DNA from 2 places in the Stenotrophomonas sp. UBA7606 genome. Region 2 is predicted to be linked to the other one. Evidence: riboswitches for the same ligand, from Rfam matches in the RefSeq annotation. Region 2 holds a riboswitch; the other holds the start of a gene.
The links. A riboswitch is a leader RNA that binds a small molecule or an ion and turns the genes downstream of it on or off. The one in region 2 is predicted to bind thiamine pyrophosphate.

Region 1: it holds a riboswitch for thiamine pyrophosphate, as region 2 does, so the genes downstream of both, B2527_RS06830 (TonB-dependent receptor) here and thiC (phosphomethylpyrimidine synthase ThiC) in region 2, are expected to answer to the same signal.

Annotation. Positions count from the first base shown of each region.
Region 1 covers NZ_DLJW01000047.1:999-9,333, forward strand. Annotated here, with positions in the region: gene B2527_RS06800 (efflux transporter outer membrane subunit) at 1-656, opposite strand, end outside; gene B2527_RS06805 (DHA2 family efflux MFS transporter permease subunit) at 656-2,203, opposite strand; gene B2527_RS06810 (HlyD family secretion protein) at 2,203-3,342, opposite strand; tRNA gene B2527_RS06815 (tRNA-Cys) at 3,531-3,604, opposite strand; tRNA gene B2527_RS06820 (tRNA-Gly) at 3,678-3,753, opposite strand; gene B2527_RS06825 (phosphotransferase enzyme family protein) at 3,934-5,067, shown strand; TPP riboswitch at 5,108-5,202, shown strand; gene B2527_RS06830 (TonB-dependent receptor) at 5,271-7,439, shown strand; gene pnuC (nicotinamide riboside transporter PnuC) at 7,448-8,041, shown strand; tRNA gene B2527_RS06840 (tRNA-Gly) at 8,127-8,202, opposite strand; tRNA gene B2527_RS06845 (tRNA-Gly) at 8,256-8,331, opposite strand.
Region 2 covers NZ_DLJW01000110.1:4,722-18,236, forward strand. Annotated here, with positions in the region: gene B2527_RS13665 (TonB-dependent receptor plug domain-containing protein) at 1-1,538, opposite strand, end outside; gene B2527_RS13670 (helix-turn-helix transcriptional regulator) at 1,600-2,496, opposite strand; gene B2527_RS13675 (winged helix-turn-helix domain-containing protein) at 2,611-4,902, opposite strand; gene B2527_RS13680 (ion channel) at 5,138-5,815, opposite strand; gene B2527_RS13685 (DUF4136 domain-containing protein) at 5,866-6,447, opposite strand; gene thiC (phosphomethylpyrimidine synthase ThiC) at 6,552-8,426, opposite strand; TPP riboswitch at 8,542-8,643, opposite strand; gene B2527_RS13695 (BCCT family transporter) at 8,859-10,436, shown strand; gene ggt (gamma-glutamyltransferase) at 10,529-12,232, opposite strand; gene B2527_RS13705 (AfsR/SARP family transcriptional regulator) at 12,354-13,172, opposite strand.

The DNA.
Region 1 (8,335 bases), on a different contig from region 2:
CGGTAGCCCAGGTACACCTGCGCCACTTCGGCCGCCAACTGCACCTGGGCATCCGCCAAGGCGGCGATATCCGCATCGGCCTTGGCCGCCGCCTCCTGTGCGGCCCGGCGCTTGCGCCCGAACAGGTCCAACTCCCAACTGGCGTCGACACCGACGATGTACATATCGGTGTCCAGATCGATGCGCGACATCTCCTCGCGCAACTGCGCAGCTTCCTGCGGGCGCCCGTTGTTCTCGGCCACGCGTGCGGCCCCCTCGCCTATCTGCCGCACCTGATCGACCATGGAATCGGGTGGACTGATGGCCGCATAGCCAGCCACCGCGCCAACGCTGGGCAGCTGCTCGGCGCGGCGCTGGCGCTGCAGCGCGCGCGAGGCCAGCACCTTGGCCTGCGCCGCGCGCAGATTGGGACTGTCGCGCAGCGCCTGATCGATCAGCTGGTCCAGCAGCGGATCATTGAGCGCCCGCCACCACTGGCTGGAGGGCGTCGCGGCAACCACCCCGGCATCGGCAGCGCGTACCAGCGCCGGTTGCCCCAGCGCCCCCTTGGCCACCTCGGGGCGCACGTAGTCCGGCCCCAGCATGCAACCAGCCACGGCCAGCGGCAGCGCCAGGCAGGTGAGGTTTCGCAACAGCAGGAAAGTAGGTTGTCGCATCAGTGCATCGCCAGAGGTACGCCCTTGGGCAAGGGCTTTAGCAGGAAGACCAGCGGCAGGGTCGCCACCACGATGATGCCGAAAATCCAGAACAGGTCGTTGTAGGCCATCACCAGCGCCTGCTGCTGCACGATCTGCGCAAGCATCGCCGCGCCCTGCATCGGATCGCCCATCTGCGTACCCAGCGCATGCAGATAGTCCTGCGCCACCGCCGAATTGGCGGTAGTGGCGGTACCGATGGCGTCGATATGGAAGCTGACGCGCCGCTCCTGGAAAGTGGAGATGATGGCCAGGCCAATCGAACCACCGAGGTTGCGTGCGGCATTGAACAGACCCGATGCATCCGACGCCAACTCCTTGGGTACCGAGGTGATCGCTGCCTGGTTCAGTGCCATCATCGCCAACGCAAGACCACAGCCCTGCAACAACTGGCCGATTACGAAGTGCATGCCAACGCTGTCGGGGGTGAGCCCCAGGTTGACGAAACAGGCCAATGCGAAACACAGCATGCCGGTGAACACCATCACCCGCACATCGATGGTTTCCAGCATCTTCGGCATGAAGGGCATCAGCAGCACGGTCGGCACACCACCGAGCAGCAGTACGTAGCCGGCCTGCTCGGTGTTGTAGCCAGCGATCACCGCCAGGAACTGCGGGATCATGTACATCACCCCGAACAGGATCATGCCGACCGCACCAACCATCACGAACACCGCGCCAAAACTGCGCTGGAACAGTATCTTCAGGCGTATCACCGGCTCGCTGCTGGTGAACTGCGACAGCGCCAGCAAGGCGAAGCCGGTAACCGATACCAGGCTGAGGATGAGGATGAACTCCGACTCGAACCAACGCTCGCGCTGGCCGTCCTCCAGCACCACCGTCAACGCCCCCAGCCCGGCGGTCATGCCGACGATGCCCAGCCAGTCCGCGCGCAGCAGCCCGCCCCAGTTCGATTTTTCATGCGGCAGGCCTAGCACCAGCAAGGCGATCAGGCCGGCGCAGATCGGCACGTTGATGAAGAAGGCGTAATGCCAGCTGACGTTCTCGGTCAGCCAGCCACCCAGCAATGGCCCAATGATGGGTCCGAGGATCACCGTCATGCCGAACAATGCCGTGCCCAGCGTCTGCTGCGCCGGAGGCAGGCGGGTGGCAACGATGGTCAGCGCGGTGGGAATGAGCGCGCCGCCGGTGAAGCCCTGGCCGATACGGCCCAGGATCATCATGTCCAGGGTGCTGGACAGGCCGCACATCACCGAGAACGCGGTGAACAACGACGCGCAGATCAGCAGGAAGGTGCGCAGCCCCAGGGTGCGCACGAACCAGCCGGTCAGCGGAATCATGACGATTTCCGAGACCAGGAACGAGGTCGAGATCCAGGTGCCTTCGGTCCCGCTGGCCCCCACCTCACCCTGGATGGTAGGCAGGGCGGCATTGACGATGGAGATGTCCAGCGTCGCCATGAACGAGCCGATGGTGCCCGCCGCCACCGCCAGCCAGGCGCTGGCATCGGCTTTCTGCGGCACCGCGTTGGCGGCGGTGGTCGCCATCAGCGCTGATCAGCCCCGGGCGCGGCACCGGCGCCATCGCGGGTATCCACACTGACCTCCACCGACATGCCCGGCACCAACACCTTGCGCGTATCGGCATCGGCCTCGATGCGGATACGTACCGGCACGCGCTGCACCACCTTGGTGAAGTTGCCGGTGGCGTTCTGCGGCGGCAACAAAGCAAACTGCGAGCCGGTGCCTGGCGAAATGCTCTCCACCGTGCCATGCAGCTTCTTGCCCGGCAAAGCGTCGACCTCGATCTCCGCCGGCTGCCCGGCACGCATGCGGCCCAGCTGGGTCTCCTTGAAGTTGGCTGCCAGGTACAAGGACTCCACCGGCACCACCGTCATCAGGCGTGTGCCGGCGGCCACGAACTGGCCCACCTGCACCGTCTTGTTGCCGATGCGGCCGTCGATGCGCGCGGTCAGCTGGGTGTCCTCGAAGGCCACATTGGCCTGGGCCGCGTCCGCCTGGGCCTGCTTGAGGCCAGCGCGCGCCTGTTCCAACTGCGCCTGCCCGGCCTCCACCTGACTCTGCGCCCCGGCAATCTGCGAACGCGCGGCGTCGTACTGCGCCTGCGCGCGTTGCAGATCGTGCTTCACGCTTTCGAAATGCTCATGGGTATCAGCGCCGGACGCGGCAAGCGGCCCGAAACGCGCTACTTCGGCACGCGCAAACCGCAGCGTCGCCTCCGCCGATCTGAGCTGGGTGCGAGCCTGCACCAGCTGCGACTGGTTGCCCTGCATGCCAGCGCTGGCCGCGGCGATATCCGCTTCGCGCACCGCAATGACCGCCTCGGCCTGATCCAGCGTGGCGCGGTAGGTGCGCGGATCGATCCTGACCAGCGCCTGCCCCGCTTTCACCCACTGGTTGTCCTGCACCAGCACCTCGGTGACATAACCGTTCACCCGGGGCGCCACCGCCACTGCGTCGGCCTGCAGATAGGCGTTGTTGGTGGACTGCTGGTACTTGCCCACGGTGAGGTAATACGCCAGCCACGCCACCAGCGCGACAAGCACCGCCACCCCGATCAGGGTCAGCGTCCAGCGCACTTTGGGGTTCTTCAGTGGCGAAGGCTTGTCCGGCGCCGGGTCGGCATCGGCGGAGGTAGGACGGGACTGCTGGGGCTGTTCGCTCATGGGCTCGTCGCGGCTGTCGTCGGGAGGCCGGATCACCAAAACAGTGATCACGTACCTGACAGTACGGGAGCTGGGCGGGAGGTCAAGTGAACGCGTGCCGGATTTGGCCAAGCGCCGTACCGGAACCGCCCCCAGCCGCCGGATGGGGGACAAAAAAGAGCCCGCTTGCGCGGGCTCTTTTTCAAAGATGGAGGCCTGGGTCGGAATCGAACCGGCGTACGCGGATTTGCAATCCGCTGCATAACCACTCTGCTACCAGGCCATCAACTTGCAGCGCCGAAGCATTACTTCACCTCGACATGAAAAGACCCCGCGATGGGGGCCCATTCAACATTTGGAGCGGGAAACGAGACTCGAACTCGCGACCTCAACCTTGGCAAGGTTGCGCTCTACCAACTGAGCTATTCCCGCGGGGTGTGCCGCGCATGATACAGAGTTCACCCATCCTGCGCCAGCAGTTTTTAACAACTTCTTTCACATCGTCGCGGGCGCCATCGGCCGGCAGCCGACACACTGCCGGACAAGCGCCGGGCACGCAGGGGCCGGCGCTGGCGTACCATCTGCCCGCCCGACGCCCCCACTCCCCCCCTGATGACCGAACCGCATCGCGTACAAGGCCTCAACAACGATGAGGTGGCCGCCGACTGGCCTGCCATCAGCACCGACGAGCTGGCTTGGCTGAAAGGCCGCTATCTGCAGCTTGGCAGCAGCAACCAGTTGCGCTGGCACAGCCCGCGACCATTGTCGGCTGCCGCCATCGCCAGCGGCAGCGACGTGGATGTATTCATCAAGCGCCATCACCACAGCGTACGCAGCGCCGCCTGCCTGCAGGAAGAACACCGTTTCATGGCACACCTGCGCGCGGGCGGCATTCCCGTCAGCCAGGTACTGCCGGACCGCGACGGCAACACCGCGGTCGAACACGGCGATTGGACCTATGAACTGCATGCTGTCGGCGAAGGCAGTGACCTGTACCGCGACGCCCCTTCCTGGACATTGCTGACCAACACCTACCAGGCCGCCGAAGCCGGGCGCATGCTGGCCAGACTGCACCAGGCGGCGGCCAGCTACCACGCACCGCAACGCAGCACCCACCTGCTGGTCGCCCGCGATGATCTGATCCGCAGCGCCGATCCCATAGCCGCACTGAAGCTGACGCTGCCGCAACGACCAGCGCTGGCCCGCTATCTGGCACGCATTCCATGGGAGGCCGAACTGCAGCGCCACGTGCTGCCCTGGCACCAGGGACTGGCTCAACGCCTGGCGCAGGAGCCCAGGCTGTGGGCACACAACGACTGGCATGTGTCCAACCTGTTGTGGACCCAGGACGGCAGCGACCCGCACATCGGCACCGTGATGGACTTTGGCCTGGCCTCGCCCACCAGCGCGCTGTTCGATCTGGCCACGGCGATCGAACGCAACGCTGTGGCCTGGCTGCAGTTGGAACAGGGGGCCCGCGCCGTGCGCACCGATATCGCCCTGGCGCTGCTGCGGGGCTACCGCCAGGTGCTGCCGCTATCGGCCGCGCGGGTTCACCTGCTGGCCGACCTGCTGCCGATGGTGCATTTCGATTTTGCACTGTCCGAAGTCGAGTACTTCGAAGGCATCACCGGCTCCACGGCCAACGCCGACGTGGCCTGGCAACCGTTCATGCTCGGCCACCCCATCTGGTTCAACAGCCCGCCGGGGCAATCGCTGCTGCAGGCCCTGCACGCGGCGGCCTGAGCCGCGGATTCGCAAACCGCCGCCATTTGTAGTGAAATGGGCACTGAAGCGGGGGTGCCTGGATTGCCAGGCTGAGAGAGTCCCTTGGAACCTGATCCGGTTTGCACCGGCGTAGGGAGCTTTGAGCAGCAACCACCCCGCCCGCCGGCGGTTGTGCGCGCGCGCCGTCGCTTCGTCTCCCCTGTTGTCCGAAGACGAACCGAATGAACCGCTGCCTGCGCCCCACCCTGCTGACCCTCGCCCTGTGCGCCGCCCTGCCGCTGTATGCCAGCGAGGCAGGCACCGACACTGCCGAACACTCCCCCACCGAGCTGGCCGCCGTGCGCGTGCAGGCCCGGCAACCCGTCCCGGCCAGCCGCATCACCAGCTTCGGCAGTGGCGACTGGAAGAGCACGCCCGCCTCGATGAACATCGTGGACCGCGAGCAGCTGGACCACCTGCAGGTGCGCTCGCTGTCCGAACTGGCGCGCAGCGACGCCTCGCTCGGCGATGCCTATGCACCGGTGGGTTACTACCAGAACATCGCCATCCGCGGCTTCGCGCTGGACCCGGCCACCGGCTACCGCTTCAACGGCCTGTCCATTGCCGGTGAACAGCGCCTGGCACTGGAGAACATCGAATCGGTACAGATCCTCAAGGGCGAGGCAGGCCTGGCCGCCGGCGTGATGGCACCGGGCGGCATCATCAACTACGTCGGCAAGCGCCCCGCCGAGGTGCGCAACCTCACCCTGGGCACCGATTCGGAAGGTTCGCGCTACGCCGCCGTCGATGTCGGCCACTGGCTGACACCGCGCCTTGGCCTGCGCTTCAATGCGACCTGGGACGCGAGCAACTCCTACATCGACCATGCCGACGGCCGCCGCAACTTCTATGCGCTGGCCGCCGACTGGCTGATCGGCGAGCGCAGCAAACTCGAAGTCGACGCCAATTACCAGACCAGCGCCCAGCGCTCGGCCTCCGGCTATCAATTGCTGGGCGGCAGCCTGCTACCAGGCAAGGTGGATACCGACCGCATGCTCGGCTACCAGCCCTGGCAGCAGCCGGTTGGCATCGCCAGCACCAACATCACCGCTGCGCATACACACGACTTCAGCCCCACCTGGCAGTCGCGCATTGCCGTGGGCCACAGCCGCTCGGTGATCGATGACAACGTGGCATTTGCCTACGGCTGCTACTATGCCGCGCAATGCGCCGATGGCAGCGTGCCGGGCAACTACTTCGCGCCCAACGGCGACTACGACATCTACGACTACCGCAGCCCGGACGATACCCGCCGCAACCAGGAACTGCGTGCAGAGCTGCGCGGCAATTTCCACACCGGCAACATCGGCCATCAACTGACCGTGGGCGTGGACGGCTTCCGCCGCACGGTCGACAAGCGTCGCAACGTCAACGAGTACGTGGGCACGGTCAACATCAACGACAGCCAGTTGCCGGTGTTCGCCCCCTCGCCGCTGCAACCCGGCGCCTCCGCGCGCCGCCTGGACAGCCGCCAGACCGCGCTGTTCGTACTTGACCGCGCAAGCGTTGGCGACAACTGGGAGTGGCTACTGGGCGGCCGCCATGTGCGCCTGGACGAGCGCGCCTATGACAAGCGTGGCAATCCACAGCGGCATAGCCGGCTGTCGCAGTTCCTGCCGCAGACTGCACTGCTGTGGAAGGCCAATGATGCCCTGAATGTCTACGCCAGCTATGTGGAAGGCATCGCACTGGGCCAGGAAGCGCCGTTCTGGACGTCGAATGCCGACACCTTCCTGCCTTCGGTGCAGTCGCGCCAGCTCGAAGCCGGCCTGAAGTACAGCCTGGCCCGCGACCTCCAGCTGGGCGCGGCGGTTTTCCGCACCACCCAGCCGTACCAGTACGCAAAGCCCGACGACAGCGACGTTGGCTACACCTTTGTCGAACAGGGCAAGCAGGCCCACGCCGGGCTGGAACTCAGCGCGAACGGGCACCTGACCGACGCCCTGCAGATCTTCGCCAGCGCCAGCGCACTGCAGGCCCGCGCCCGCGACACGGGCACCGCCAGCTATGAAGGCCACCAGTTGGTCAACATCCCCAAGCTGCGCGCCAGCGTGCACCTGGCCTATGCCCTGCCCTTTGCACAAGGCCTGGACGTGACCGGTGGTTGGCGCCATGCCTCCAGCAATATCGCCCGCGCCGATGGCGGCGCGCGCGCGCCGAGCTACAACGTGTTCGATGCCGGCCTGCGCCTCCAGCACCAGTTGCATGGCCATGCCCTGCGCTGGAACCTGTCGGTGGACAATGTCTTCAACCACTTCTACTGGCGCGACACCGGCAGCAGCCTGGGTGATTACTACCTGTTCCCGGGCGCACCGCGCCAGGCCCGCGTGTCGGTGAGCATCGCACTGTGAGCAGCAGCCTGCTCGAGTGGTCGGCGGCGCTGTGCAGCATCCTCGGCGTACTGCTGATGGCACAGCGTCGTGTCGTGGCCTGGCCGGTCGGGCTGCTGTCGGTTGCGCTGTATGCCCTGGTCTTTGCCGAGGCCAAGCTGTATTCGGACACGCTGCTGCAGGTCGCGTTCGCCGGCTTCCTGACCTATGGCTGGATCAACTGGCACCGCCACGCCGCCGATGAAGGCGCCATCCGTATCGTGCCACTGTCGCGCAGCAAGCTGCTGCGCGACCTTGCCCTGGGCGTGGCTGGCGGCCTCGGCCTGGGGGCCTGCATGCATCTGTTCACCGACGCCGCGCTGCCGTGGCTGGACGCCTTGCTGACAGGACTCAGCCTGGTGGCACAGTGGTGGCAGGCACGCCGCCACGTGGCCACCTGGTGGCTATGGATCGCAGTGGACGTGGTGTATGTAGGGGCCTATCTGTTCAAGTCACTGCACGTTACCGCAGCCTTGTACGTGTTCTTCCTGGGGCTGGCGGTGATTGGCCTGCGCGCCTGGAGCAAAGCTGCCAGCAGCACCACCGCCGACAGTGCCACCGCAGCGGGCAGCTCCTCAAGCTGAGCAGGGACGTCCAGCGCAGAAACACGAAAGGCCCCTTGCGGGGCCTTTCGGTCGATGGCGAAACAACTGCTTCGCGATCATGATCTGGAGCGGGAAACGAGACTCGAACTCGCGACCTCAACCTTGGCAAGGTTGCGCTCTACCAACTGAGCTATTCCCGCATGTGGCGCGCATCGTGCTGAAGGGCTGGATGGGCCGTTGCGATATTCAAGACTGGAGCGGGAAACGAGACTCGAACTCGCGACCTCAACCTTGGCAAGGTTGCGCTCTACCAACTGAGCTATTCCCGCAGGC
Region 2 (13,515 bases):
GGCAGGGTCACGATGGAACCGGCCAGGTCAGCGGTGAACGAGGTGGTCTTGGTCACGCCGGTGGTGGTGAAGGACGGGAACAGGAAGTTCTGCAGGTCCTTGTTGTCCAGCGAGCCCGGGCCAGCAACGCCGGCCGGCAACAGCGGGTTCCAGGCGTAGCAGCCTTCGATCGGATTGGCAGCGGTGCCACAACGGGCAACGCCATCAGCATCGACAAAGGACTGGCCCAGCGCCTGACGTGCCGCGATCAGGCTCATGTCGCCGTGGTTGGTCTTGGTCGACTCGTTGCGGTTGAACAGCGCGCCAACGTTCCAGTCGAAGGACTTGCCGGCGAACTCGAAGAAGCCGCTGACGGTCGGCGCAAAGCGCAGGGTCTTCAGCTTGCTCTCGGTGGTACGCGGCATTTCCCACAGGCGACGACGGAACTCGACGTCCTGGCCGATCGGGTTGAACGCGCTGTCAGCCGACAGCGGGGTGCCGAACGACTGCGACTGGTACGGGTAACCAGCGATCTGCTGATCGGTGGTGCGCTCGTTGTACAGGATGTCGGCGTTGAACGAGATGTTGTCGGTGAAGTCGTAGTTACCGTTCACATAAACCGACTTACGCTCGATGCCGGTCTGCAGCATCATCTGCTGGTTGGCATTGGCATACTCATCCGCGGTCAGCGGGTGGTAGTCGTTCGGGTTGGTCGGATCGCCGCCCGGGTTCAGGGTCTGCCAGATCGGGGTCGGCTTGCCCTTGGCCGGCTTGCAGTCGCCGAATACGCGCGGGTCGCACCACACGCCGTTGGGACCGATCGGGCTCAGATCACCTGCGGTGGTGTTCGGGCCCTTGCCGCCGTCGCGCGAGAACCAACGGTCCGTCGCCATCACCGGATCCTGCTTCGAGTATTCAGCAGACAAGGTGATACCACCACGCTCGCCTTCCGAGCCCATGGTGAAGGAGTACTGGTTGGTTTCGCCGTCGCCTTCGCCGTACTGGCCGAGGTAGACCTGGGCTTCAGCACCGTCGAAACGCTTGCGGGTGATCACGTTGACCACGCCGGCGATCGCGTCCGAACCGTAGATGGCCGAAGCGCCGTCCTTCAGGACTTCGATACGCTCGATGGCCGACATCGGGATCTGGCTCAGATCCTGGTAGCCGCCCGAGGTAGCGCCAAGGCGCTTGCCGTTCATCAGCACCAAGGTGCGGGTTGCGCCCAGGTTGCGGATGTCGATGTAGTAACCACCCACGTTCTCGCCCGAAGCCAGGGCTTCCGAACGCGAGATCGCCGGGGAACCGGCAGAGGTCATGTTCTGCAGCACGTCGGCGACCGAGGTGAAGCCCTGCTTTTCCAGGTTCTCACGGCTCAGGGTCAGGATCGGCTGCTGGGTTTCCATGTTGGCGCCGCGGATACGCGAGCCAGTGACTTCCAGGCGGTCCAGGGTGGTGGCGCCGGCAGCAGTTTCCTGCGCCGAGGCGAAAGCCGGGGTCAGGGCAATGGCAATGCCGGCCGGGAGCAAGCCCAACCGCACTGCAGAATTACGAAGCTTCATCAATCTCTCCAAAGAGCTAAACAAACGACAAAGTTAGCGGTGTGTTAAACACCCCTGAACGTTACGTTCGTACCGCCGCCTTGGTTTTGCCTGAGCCGTCCTTAGACTTTGCCGAGTCTGGCTTCAACGCTTCGGGCATGTCGCGATAACGGGTTGCCGAGGTGCCAAAACGCGCGCGGAAAGCACGCGCAAAGCTGCAGCAGTTGTCAAAGCCGCTGGCCGAGGCCACTTCACCAATCATCATGTCGGTATCACGCAACAACATGGCCGCGCGCTCCAGGCGCAACCGTGCCGACAAGGACTGCGGGCTCTCTTCATACAGACTCTGGAAGGTCTTGGACAGGTACCAGCTGGAGAAGTTGGTCAACTCGGCCAGCTCACCAATGCGTACTACCCGGTGGCTATTGCCTTCCAGATACATGCGCGCACGTTGCATGCGGCCAAACACCTGGCGCTTGCGGATGCGCGAGCGGCCGGGGCAACGCTGCACATTGCCCAGCAACTCGCGCTGCAGCGAAGCAAGATGCAGCAGCAACGGGCGCAGCTGGTGGATGGTGCCGCCAGGTTCCTGGGCCTCGCGCCACAGGCGCAGTGCCAGCCGCGCCTCACCCAGGCTCATGCGGCCACGGCCGGTGAACACATTGCAATCCAGCGTGCCAAGCATGCGCAGGGCATCGGCATCCAGGCTCACGCCCACGCAGATGCCATCACGGCCGGCCTGGATCAACGGCCGCGATTCCTTCTCGAACGCAATCCATTCGCGCTGCCGCAGGCGGAACTTGCCTTCCTTGGATTCGACCCAGGCACTGCCACGCAGTTGCAACCAGATCGTGAACACCGTGCCGGAGGTCTGCAGGCTGCCCAGCCGCGCCACGCCCACACATGCCGGGCGCGGGCCATCGTCCGCCTTCTCGAACGAAACCGACTGCCCGCGATCCACCCAGGAAACCTGCCGCATGCCACTCACCATCATTTGCCTTCAATGGCCGAAGGTTTTGCCAAATGTGGCGATCGCTATCAGGAAAGTCTGGCGAGATCCCTACGAAATCTTCCCGAGCGGCATCCGAAAGAATTACGAAAGCATTTTTCCCAACCAGGGCAACCACTTGGCCACGCCGATGAGGCGGCGCGGCGGACGCGCCGGGATTCGCATCACGCCGATATCGCCCCCGTCCGCCACCACAAAAGCGACGTAGGCCGCGTCCCCGGACGGCGACAGGCTGAAGCCATTGCCTGAACTGAAGCGCTGGTCATCCAGGCACTGGCTGGCACCGTCGCCATCAATGGAGCTGAGCTGGCTGGTGCAGGTGTTGCCGATGTGCAGGTACTCCACCGCGCCATTGGCCGCCACCGCCCAACTACGGTAACGCCAGCGGCTGGGCACCTCGGCCTGCACCGGCTTGATGCTGGCCGCCGCCAGATCCGGCGCAACCTGCCATAGGCCACCGCTGGCCAGACGGGTGAACAGCAACCTGTTGCCTGTCACGTCGAAGCGCACCTGGGACGCCCCTTCCAACGTAGCCACGCGCTTCCACGGTGTCTGCGTACGGTCGAACAGGGACAGCTGCATGCGCTGCGCGTCATCGCGCTCGATCACCCACAACCTGTCCGCTTGCGGCCCATATATCGCCTGCAATGGCTCGTTCACCGGCACCGGCAACCGTTTCCAGTGACCTTCCTCAGGCACTACCTCGTAGATACCCGGCACACCTTCGCTGTCACGGCCACTGACCAGCAGGCTGCGTGAGTCCGCCGACCAGGTCATCGGCTGGCGCGCTTCGGGGCGCAGGCCTTCGATCATCTGCAGCGTATCGGGGTGCCCTACCCGCCCCCACCACACGGCAAATGCACCCGAGCGGTCGGAGGTGAAAGCCAGCTGTTTGCCGTCAGGCGCGATCATCGGCTGCCCGTCGCGGGCAGAGGAGGCAAACAGCCGCTGCGGCGCCACGTCGGCACTCCCCAACGGCACCTTGAACAGCGCCACCTGCGGCTGGTCACGGGTAAAGGCCAGATTGCCACCATGACGGGAAGCGGCCGGGCTCTGGGCATCGTCCAGCCCCATGTCACGCAGCACCCCGCTGCCCACGTCCAGGTGGTACAGGCGTGACTCACTGTCCACCCGCCTGCCAAATACCATTTCGCCCGCTACAAGCCAGGTCCAACCGCGGATCTCGGCAGCATCATTGGTCAGCCGCCGCGCATTGCGGCCATCGGCGTCCATCACCCACATGTCGCCGACCTGCGGGTTGCGCACAAAGCCGATCTGCCTGCCATCCGGCGAGTAACGCGGCGCGTAGTCAAAATCGTCGACGCCCTTCGCATAGGCGATGGACGACCAGCGTCCCGAATCCAGTTCCAGCAGGCGGATGCCGGCGCTGGCATAGCGCCCCGTCATCGAACCGAATAGCAACCGGCGCCCATCATTGGACCAGTCAAAGCTCAGCATGTCGGTACCATCGCAACGGGTCGCTCGGCGTGGATTACCCCCCGTCGCAGACACCAGCAATACCTCGCAGGCACCATCGGGATGGAAGCGCGCAAAGGCAATCTGGCGGCCGTTCGGCGACCATACGGGGAAGCGGTCGGAAACCCCTTCCGGTGCCGGCAACAGGCGGCTGGCGGTGGCATTGCCGGTACTCTGGATCCACAACGAGGAGCGCGTGGCGTCCTCGCGTGCAAATACCACCAGTGAACCGTCGGGTGACAGATTGGGCTGGGTTTCGTAAGCGGCGGTGGAGGTGATCAGCCGATAGGGCCGCTGCGGGCTGCCCAGCACCCGTGAACCGCTGGCGGTATTTGCCACCACACCGTCGATCGCATCGGTGGCAGCAGCGTTGTGCCACAGCAACCATGCCATCAACACGGTACTGAGCAGCAGGCCTACACCGATGGCCCACAGCACATACCTGCGCAACCGCCGCTGCGTGCTGCGCATCGATACAGATGCCGTCGGGACGGGGGCCATCGCTGACGCAGGTTCTTCCAGGCCCTGCAGTTCCGTGGCCTGCGGCTCCTGCTCCCAGGCCACGGGCACCAGCAGGCGATAGCCTGTCTTGGCAATCGTTTCTATATAAGGTGTCGCCTCATCACCGCCGGCAAAGACCTTGCGCAACTGCGTGACCGCCTGGGTCAGCACGTCATTGGTCGGCAAGGTATCCGGCCACACTTCCGCGAACAGTTCGTCGCGCGTCACCACCTGCCCGGCACGCCGCGCCAGCACCAGCAGAACGCCGACGCTCTTGGGAGTTATGCGATGCACTTTGTGCGTATTGGGCGCGTGGACCTCCCGCGAGGAGAGCACCACCACACAGTCACCAATACGCAGCCGATCGGTGGCTGGGGTCTGGGTATCGAAGCTGGACATGGACGATCAAACAAAAAACCGCGCTGGACACATCCCGTGCCCGGTCCCGCGCCACGCGCCGAACCGCCAGAATCCGCAAAAGGCATCAACGGAAGAAGCAAATGTTTCTACTGGAACCGATATTACTCTATCGCTGTACCCACGCGCTTGCGCATGGAAGACAACAGGCTCTCTCTCGCCGACGAATTCACATAATTCGCTACAAAATTCGCGCCGTATGGCGCGATTTTTTTATCTAGCGTTCAGTTTTCTCTGCTTTGTAAATGGTCAGGCCCACCAGCCGCGAGACCACCAAAGCAACGTACATCACGCCTGCAAACTGCTCCAGCATCACCAATGCACGTGCCTGCGGATGCACCGGCACGACATCACTCAGACCAACGCCAGAGAGCAAGCTGAAGCTGAGATAAAGCAACTCCACCCAGCTTCTGAAATCGCCCTCGCTGGTGGCAACAAAACTGCCCGGGTAGAAGTGCTGACAAACTGAATACGCGAACGCAAACGCCCAGGCCAGCAGGGTGAACGTTGCTCCCGCGGCAAACAGTTCGTCCCGCGTCACCTTGTGGTCCTGCAGCATGTAGGCGATCAGGCTGCAGGTTGTGTAGAAATACAACAGGCATTCGAAAATCTGTGCGACGGCGGTCAGTGAGTAGCGCTGCAGCAGGGCCCCCGCCACCGAAAACACCACCGCCGGTATGGCCAGGGTAAGCGCCAACCAGATACCCAGCGGACTGCGACGCACCACCCATACCGCCAAGCCCAGTACGGCCATGCCGAAAGCGCCGAACAATGCCCGCCCTGCCGGCATGTGCTCCATGGCCGGGTAAAGCAGCACCCCCAGCAGCTGCACGGCAAGCAACCACGCTGACGGGTGCTTGCGGGCCAGCACCAGCCATCTCAAACGTGTCTGCATGCAGGCGGTCCTTGTGCGTACTCAGCGGTCCGTGGCGACGGCGTATGGCGTCAGTTGGAAGCAGCACCGGCACGGTAGGGATAGCTGGCGAAAATGGCGGCCACCGCCGCATCGATCTTTTCACCTTGCTTTGCCGGGTCAAAGCGACCCACGGTGCCTACCGCAACACCTTCCCATACCAACTGCTTGCGACGTACATCGACCACATCCACGTTGAGCGTACCCTCGGTGTACTGGCGCACATCGGTACGGTCACGCCAGTAGGGCACCGCGACATAACTGCGGGCGCGATAGCTGTAGTAGTAGTCGTAATCGACCTCGGGCATGGTGGTTACCCGGGTCTTGTCCTGCAGGTAGGCGTTGAGGTTCACCCACAGGTCCGGGTTGGCTTCGTCAAACCGATAACCGCGCGACTCCATCTGCATGCGCACCGCGGCGCGGATGCGGTTGCTGGTGATGGTGGTATAGCCGTGCTGCTCAAGCGCCAGCGGGGTGAAGAACGCAAAACTGCGGTAGCGCGAGAAATCCGCACTGGGATCGGCCTGGCTGGCCACGCGCGGCGTGCTGGCACAGGCGCCCAGCAGCAGAACCAGCATCAGCATGACGAAACGGGAAACGACACGAACTTTCATGGCGGCTACCCCTGCGTTGGATGGCAGAACGCTAGCACGAGCCGGGCTATTGCGGTGTCAAGCGCGGCGGGGGAACCGAGCCGCCGATTCCGCCGCCGCCCGGCTCATCCGGCCCGGTAGACCTCGCCGCCCTCGGCCAGGAACTGCGCGGACTTTTCGGCCATGCCCGCCACCAGCGCCTGCGCCTCGTCAACCCCCTGCTCGGCCGCGTACTCGCGCACGTCCTGGGTGATCTTCATCGAACAGAAATGCGGGCCGCACATCGAGCAGAAGTGCGCCAGCTTGTGTGCGTCCTTGGGCAGGGTTTCATCGTGGAACTCCTTGGCTTTCTCCGGATCCAGGCCCAGGTGGAACTGGTCCTCCCAGCGGAACTCGAAGCGCGCCTTGCTCAGTGCGTTGTCGCGAACCTGTGCGCCGGGGTGGCCCTTGGCAAGGTCAGCGGCATGGGCGGCGATCTTGTAGGCCATGATGCCGTCACGCACGTCCTGCCGGTTGGGCAGCCCAAGATGTTCCTTGGGCGTCACGTAGCAGAGCATCGCGGTGCCATACCAGCCGATCATCGCTGCACCGATCGCACTGGTGATGTGGTCATAGCCCGGCGCGATGTCGGTGGTCAGCGGCCCGAGGGTATAGAACGGCGCTTCGCCGCATTCGTGCAGCTGCTTGTCCATGTTCTGCTTGATCAGGTGCATCGGCACATGCCCGGGACCTTCGATGATGGTCTGCACATCGTGCCTCCAGGCGATACGGGTCAGTTCACCCAGCGCTTCCAGTTCACCGAACTGGGCGGCGTCGTTCGCATCGGCAATGCAACCCGGGCGCAGACCGTCGCCGAGGCTGAAGGACACATCGTAGGCCTTCATGATCTGGCAGATGTCTTCGAAATGCGTGTAAAGGAAGTTTTCCTTGTGGTGCGCCAGGCACCATTTGGCCATGATCGAACCACCGCGCGAGACGATGCCGGTCACCCGCTTCGCGGTGAGTGGCACGTGGCGCAGCAGCACCCCGGCGTGGATGGTGAAGTAGTCAACGCCCTGTTCGGCCTGTTCGATCAGGGTGTCGCGGAATATCTCCCAGTTGAGCTCCTCGGCACGGCCATCCACTTTCTCCAGCGCCTGGTAGATCGGCACCGTGCCAATCGGCACCGGTGAGTTGCGCACGATCCACTCGCGGGTTTCGTGGATGTGCTTGCCGGTGGACAGGTCCATCACCGTGTCGCCGCCCCAGCGGATCGCCCACACCAGCTTCTCCACTTCCTCGGCGATACCCGAGGACACCGCGCTGTTGCCGATGTTGGCGTTGATCTTGGTGAGGAAGTTGCGGCCGATGATCATCGGCTCACATTCGGGATGGTTGATGTTGTTCGGCAGTACCGCACGCCCGCGCGCGATCTCGTCGCGTACGAACTCCGGCGTGATGAACTGTTGGATGTTCGCACCAAAGCTCTGGCCCGGATGCTGCGCCAGCAGACCGGCATCGCGTACCGCGTCCAGCCGCTGGTTCTCGCGGATGGCAACGTACTCCATCTCCGGGGTGACGATACCGCGGCGCGCGTAATGCATCTGGGTGACATTGGCGGCGCCAATGGCACGGCGCGGCAATGCGCGGCCCGGGAAGCGTACCGCATCGAGCCGGGCATCGTGCTGGCGACTGCGCCCGAACGCGGAACTGAGCCCGGCAAGCTGCTCGGTATCGCCACGTTCTTCGATCCAGCGCGACCGTACTGCCGCCAGCCCGGCGGCCAGATCGATGTTGGCCTGCGGGTCGGTGTACGGGCCGGAGGTGTCGTAGACCGTAACCGGTGGATTCTCCTGGCCACCGAACAAGGTCGGCGTGCGGGTCTGCGCGATCTCGCGCATCGGCACCTGCAGGTCCGCGCGCGACCCGGCAACGAAAATCTTGCGCGAGCCGGGAATCGGCCGGGTCACCGACTCGGAAAGTTGCTGGGCCTGTTGCTGCAGGCTGGGCTGTGCATTCATGGGCGTTCGTCCTGTCTGTCCGCACGCGGGGTGCGAAGGCCACGCGAGGGATTCGCATGACGGAACGAAGCGAAGGCGCACGCCACCGGGCCCTGGCCCATCACGGGCACATCGACTGGCAGCACACAAAGCTTCCCTACGCCGGTATGAACCGGATCAGGTTCGAAGGGTATGTCTCAACCGCGGCCCAAAGGCTGCGGTACCCCCGCTTCGGGCGGCATTAGACCATAAAGCCGCGATCACAGGGCGATGCGGCGCGGCGGCGTCGGCTAACAGAACCGTGACATGCGCTTGCGTACCATCCAGAGGCGGCGTGGGGCACCCGCTGGCGACGTCCTGGCACACTTCCAGCACCCGCTGCCCGGTCTCTCGCCGGCGTTCTGCAAGCGCTTGCGCGCTGCCCTGGATCCTTCCTGCCGGAGACGCTCCTTCATGGTGTTTCGTGTTTCCATCGCGCTGGTCGCGGTACTGGTGCTGATCGCCGGCCTCGCGCCCGGTCCGTTCAATGACGTGGTGCAGGCCACGCTGGCACAGGTCGTGCGCGGCGCTGGCTGGATGTACCTGTTGATCGTGTTCCTGACCTTGAGCTTTCTGCTGTACCTGGCATTCGGGCGCTTCGGCAACCTGCGCATCGGTGGTGAGGATGCCGAGCCGGATTTCTCGCGTGGCAGCTGGCTGTCGATGCTGTTCTCGGCCGGGATGGGCATCGGGCTGGTGTTCTGGGGTGCGGCCGAGCCGATCTCGCATTTCGTCACACCGCCGGAAGGGCTGCCGCCGCAGAGCATGGACGCGGCAAGGGCCGCGATGCGCTATGCATTCTTCCACTGGGGCCTGCATCCATGGGCGATCTATGCGCTGATCGGCCTGGCGATGGCCTGGTTCCAGTACAACCGCAACGGTCGCGGCTTGGTCAGTGACATGCTGCAGCCGGTCATCGGCCGCCATCATCGCGGCGCAGCCGGCAAGCTGGTCAACATCGCCGCAGTGGTGGCCACTGCGATCGGCGTGGCCACCACGCTGGGCTTTGGCACCATCCAGATCGCCGCCGGCCTGCAACGGGTATTCGGCCTGCGCGCCGATGTGCCCCTGCAGCTGACCGTCATCGTGGTGGCCTTCGTGCTGTACATGATATCCACCACCAGCGGCGTGGAGCGCGGCATCAAGTGGCTTTCCAACTTCAACCTGGCACTGGCCGCCCTGCTGCTGGCGGCCGTGCTGGTGCTCGGCCCGACCGGCTTCATCTTCGACACCTTCACCACCACGCTGGGCTCCTACCTCAACCAGCTGGTCACCATGAGCCTGCGCATGTCGCCGTTCTCCGGCAGCACCTGGGTGGCCGACTGGACCATCTTCTACTGGGCGTGGTGGATTGCGTGGGCACCGTTCGTCGGCGCGTTCATCGCCCGCGTATCACGCGGGCGCAGCGTACGCGAGTTCGTGGTCGGCGTGGTACTGGCCCCCACGCTGCTCGGGTTCCTCTGGTTCTCGGTGTTTGGTGGCACGGCATTGTGGTCACAGCTGTTTGGCCATGCCGACCTGGTCCAGGCGCTGGGCAATGGCTATGAGACGGTCCTGTTCACCCTGTTCGACAGCCTGCCCGCGCCACTGCTGCTGTCCGGGCTGGCACTGGTGCTGCTGATGATCTTCTTTGTCACGTCGGCCGACTCGGCCGTGCTGGTCCTGGCCAGCATGTCCACCGACGACGCCGGTGATCCACCGCTGTCACGCAAGCTGGTGTGGGGCGTGGCAATCGCACTGATCGCCGCAGTGCTGCTGCTTGCCGGCGGCCTGGATGCGCTGCAGGGCATGATTACGATCGCGGCCCTGCCCTTCGCCGCGCTGATGGTGCTGGTAATGGTGTCGCTGTACCGCGTGCTGGACGCCGAGTACAACCGCCAGCGCCGGTTGGCGCAGCGCGCACGGCATCTGATCGAGGCATGGATCGAACGCGAGCAGGCCGCGCAGGAGGATGCACGCGCCGAAGCCTCGCGCAATGTCGGCGGGGATTGAGACAGCGCAGGCGCTACCATGCCTGCCCCTCTGTCCGCCGGCAGCAGGAGGCAGCGGCACCAGCATCACCTGAGCTTCCTCGGGCGCCGGACTCAGTAGCCCGCCGCCTGCCCGTCCTTGCGGCTCTCCGAGGCACCGTAGTACACACCGGTTTCCGGATCACGCATGATCGCCTGGTAACCACCGTAGGGGCCATCGGCAAACGTTACCCGGTGCCCCTTGCGCATCAGGCCACGCACGGTTTCCCAGCTGAAGCCGGTTTCCAGGTTCACTTCGCCGCCATCACGCATCGCCACCGCCTGTCCGGTCGGCTCGGTGGAACCCTCGTGCTGGATACGCGGCGCATCGCCGGCCTCCTGCAGGTTCATGCCGAAATCCACCAGGTTCATCACGATCTGCGCATGCCCCTGCGGCTGCATCGCGCCGCCCATCACGCCAAAGCTGGCAAACGGCTTGCCGTCCCTGGTGATGAAGGCCGGGATGATGGTCTGGAAGGGGCGCTTGCCCGGCGCGTAACCATTGGGGTGATCCTTCTGCAGCACGAACATCTCGCCGCGATCCTGCAGGATGAAACCCAGCCCCGGCGGCGCCATGCCACTGCCCATGCCGCGGTAGTTGGACTGGATCAACGAGACCATCATGCCGTCGCCATCGGCCACGGTCATGTAGATGGTGTCCCCCTCCTGCAACTGTTTCGGCGTACCCGGCTGCGCTTCCTTCAAGGCCTTGTCCATCGAGATCAACGCACGGCGCTGTGCGGCGTAGTCCTTGGAGATCAGGCGCTGTACCGGGGCCGGGGAAAATGCCGGATCCGCATAGAAGCGGGCACGGTCGGCGAACGCCAGCTTTTTTGCTTCCACGAACAGGTGGATGTGTTCGGCGGAACCAAACGGGATGTTCGAGAAGTCGTAGCCTTCCAGCACGTTGAGAATCTGCAGGGCGGCGATTCCCTGGCTGTTCGGCGGCAGCTCCCATACGTCGTAGCCACGGTAGTTGCTGCTCACCGGCTCCACCCACTCGCCCTGATGTGCCGCCATGTCCTCATAGCTCAGGTAGCCACCATTGGCCTTGAAGTAGTCACCGATGCTGCGGGCAATGGCCCCCTTGTAGAACGCGTCGCGGCCGCCGTCGGCGATCTGCTGCAGGGTATTGGCCAGGTTGGGGTTGCGCCACAGCTCGCCCTTGCGCGGCGCGTGGCCGTCGATGGTGAACTGCTCCTTGAAGCCAGGGTACTGCGACAGCTTGGGCACCGAGCGGTCCCAGTAGTAGGCGATCACCTCGGCCACCGGGTGGCCGTTGCGGGCATAGGCGATGGCCGGGGCCAGGTTGTCAGCCATGGGCTTGCGGCCGAATCGCTCATGCAGCGCAAACCAGCCATCCACCGCACCGGGCACCGACACCGGCAGCGGCCCGGTGGCCGGGATTTCCTTCAAACCCCGGCGCTGGAACTCGGCCAGGGTCAGCGAACGCGGTGACCTGCCCGAACCGTTGTAGCCATAAAGTTTCTGGCTGCGCGGATCCCACACGATGGCGAACAGGTCACCCCCAATGCCATTGCCGGTCGGCTCCATCAGACCCAACGCGGCATTGGCGGCAATGGCCGCATCCACCGCCGAGCCACCACCCTTCATCACGTCCAACGCCACCTGCGTGGCCAAGGGCTGCGAGGTGGCAGCCATGGCGGTCGGTGCGATCACCTCCGAGCGCGTGGCGAAGTCGTAGCCGGTGACGCGATCCGCCGCCACCGCTGTAAAAGGAACGGACAGCAGGCTCAACAACAGCGTCGTACGCAACATGGTCGGTACCGGCAGGCAGGAGTATTGACGATAACCCGCCCCTGCCCGCGCCACCATGTGCCCTTCCGCATGCCTGCGGGCAGGGGCTGCGCGGCGAGTTGCTGTCAGCCCCCTGTGGGCCTCAGATCGTCGCCGACAGGTGCACCGGCGCCGCCCGCACGACGCTGCCCAGCGCGCTTATCTGTTGCAGCAGGCGCTGGGTTTCCTGACAGGGGTCCAAGCCCAGGTCACTACGCAGGAAAGCCTCCAACCGCTGGTAGGCAGTCAGCGCCTCACAACTGCTGCCATTCCCGGCATGGGCGCGCATCGCCCGCTGCACGTGCGCTTCATTCCAGGGATCGCGGCGGCTGAGCGCATTGGCCAGATCGATGGCCGAATCCCAGCGCGCACGTTCGATCATCTGGTCGCAGCAACGCTCCACCGAACTGATCAGCTGCACCTCCAGCATCTGCCGCGTGGTCTGCAGCCAGGCCTGGAACTCAAGGTCGGCGATGTCCTCCATGCCATCCAGGAAGATCCGCTGATCGCTCAGCAGATGGATGGCATCGCAGGGGGCCTGTACCAACACATCCACGTCGAACAGGATGCGCTCGCCCCGCAGCAGGCCCACGCTGCCACGCTGGATCTGCAATACCTCCGGGCCAAACTGCTGGGTACAGTAGCGATTGAGGTTGCTGAGCACCTGGCGCAGATTGGTCAGCGCGCTGGTCTCGCCCAGGTTCGGCCAGAACAGGGCCGCCAGGCTGGCGCGCGAATGCATGCGGTTGGGTTCCAGCGCCAGGTAGCCCAGCAATGCCCACCCCTTGCGATAGATCAGCGGTGCCGGCAGTCCTTCGCCATGCCCCATCAGCGGGACGATGCCCGCCAAGGCCGCACCCTTGCTGGCACCGCAGCGATCAGCATGTACCTGGGCCGGCATCTGCTTGTACATCTTCTCCATGGGAACCCTCGGTCCGGCCCCGGTTGCAGGGCCTGTTACTGATAAAACCGGGAAAAGCGTCGCAATCCAATCACGCTCTCCCAAAAAAATTGCAACCCGGTCCAAAACCACGATTTCCGCGCACTTGTGGCCGTCGCCGCCCCTCCGTCATTGCGGTTTCAACCGTAACCATGCTTATGCAGCGCGGGTTGTCGGGTTTTTGCCGGCAATCACACCTGCAAGCGTTGACACCACGTCAACAGGGTGTTTATCTCGACCCATGCTGCAACGCCACAACGCCACCGCTGACCTGACTTCGACCCCGGCCCACGCCGTGGCCTCGATTCTTGTACTCGTACTTATT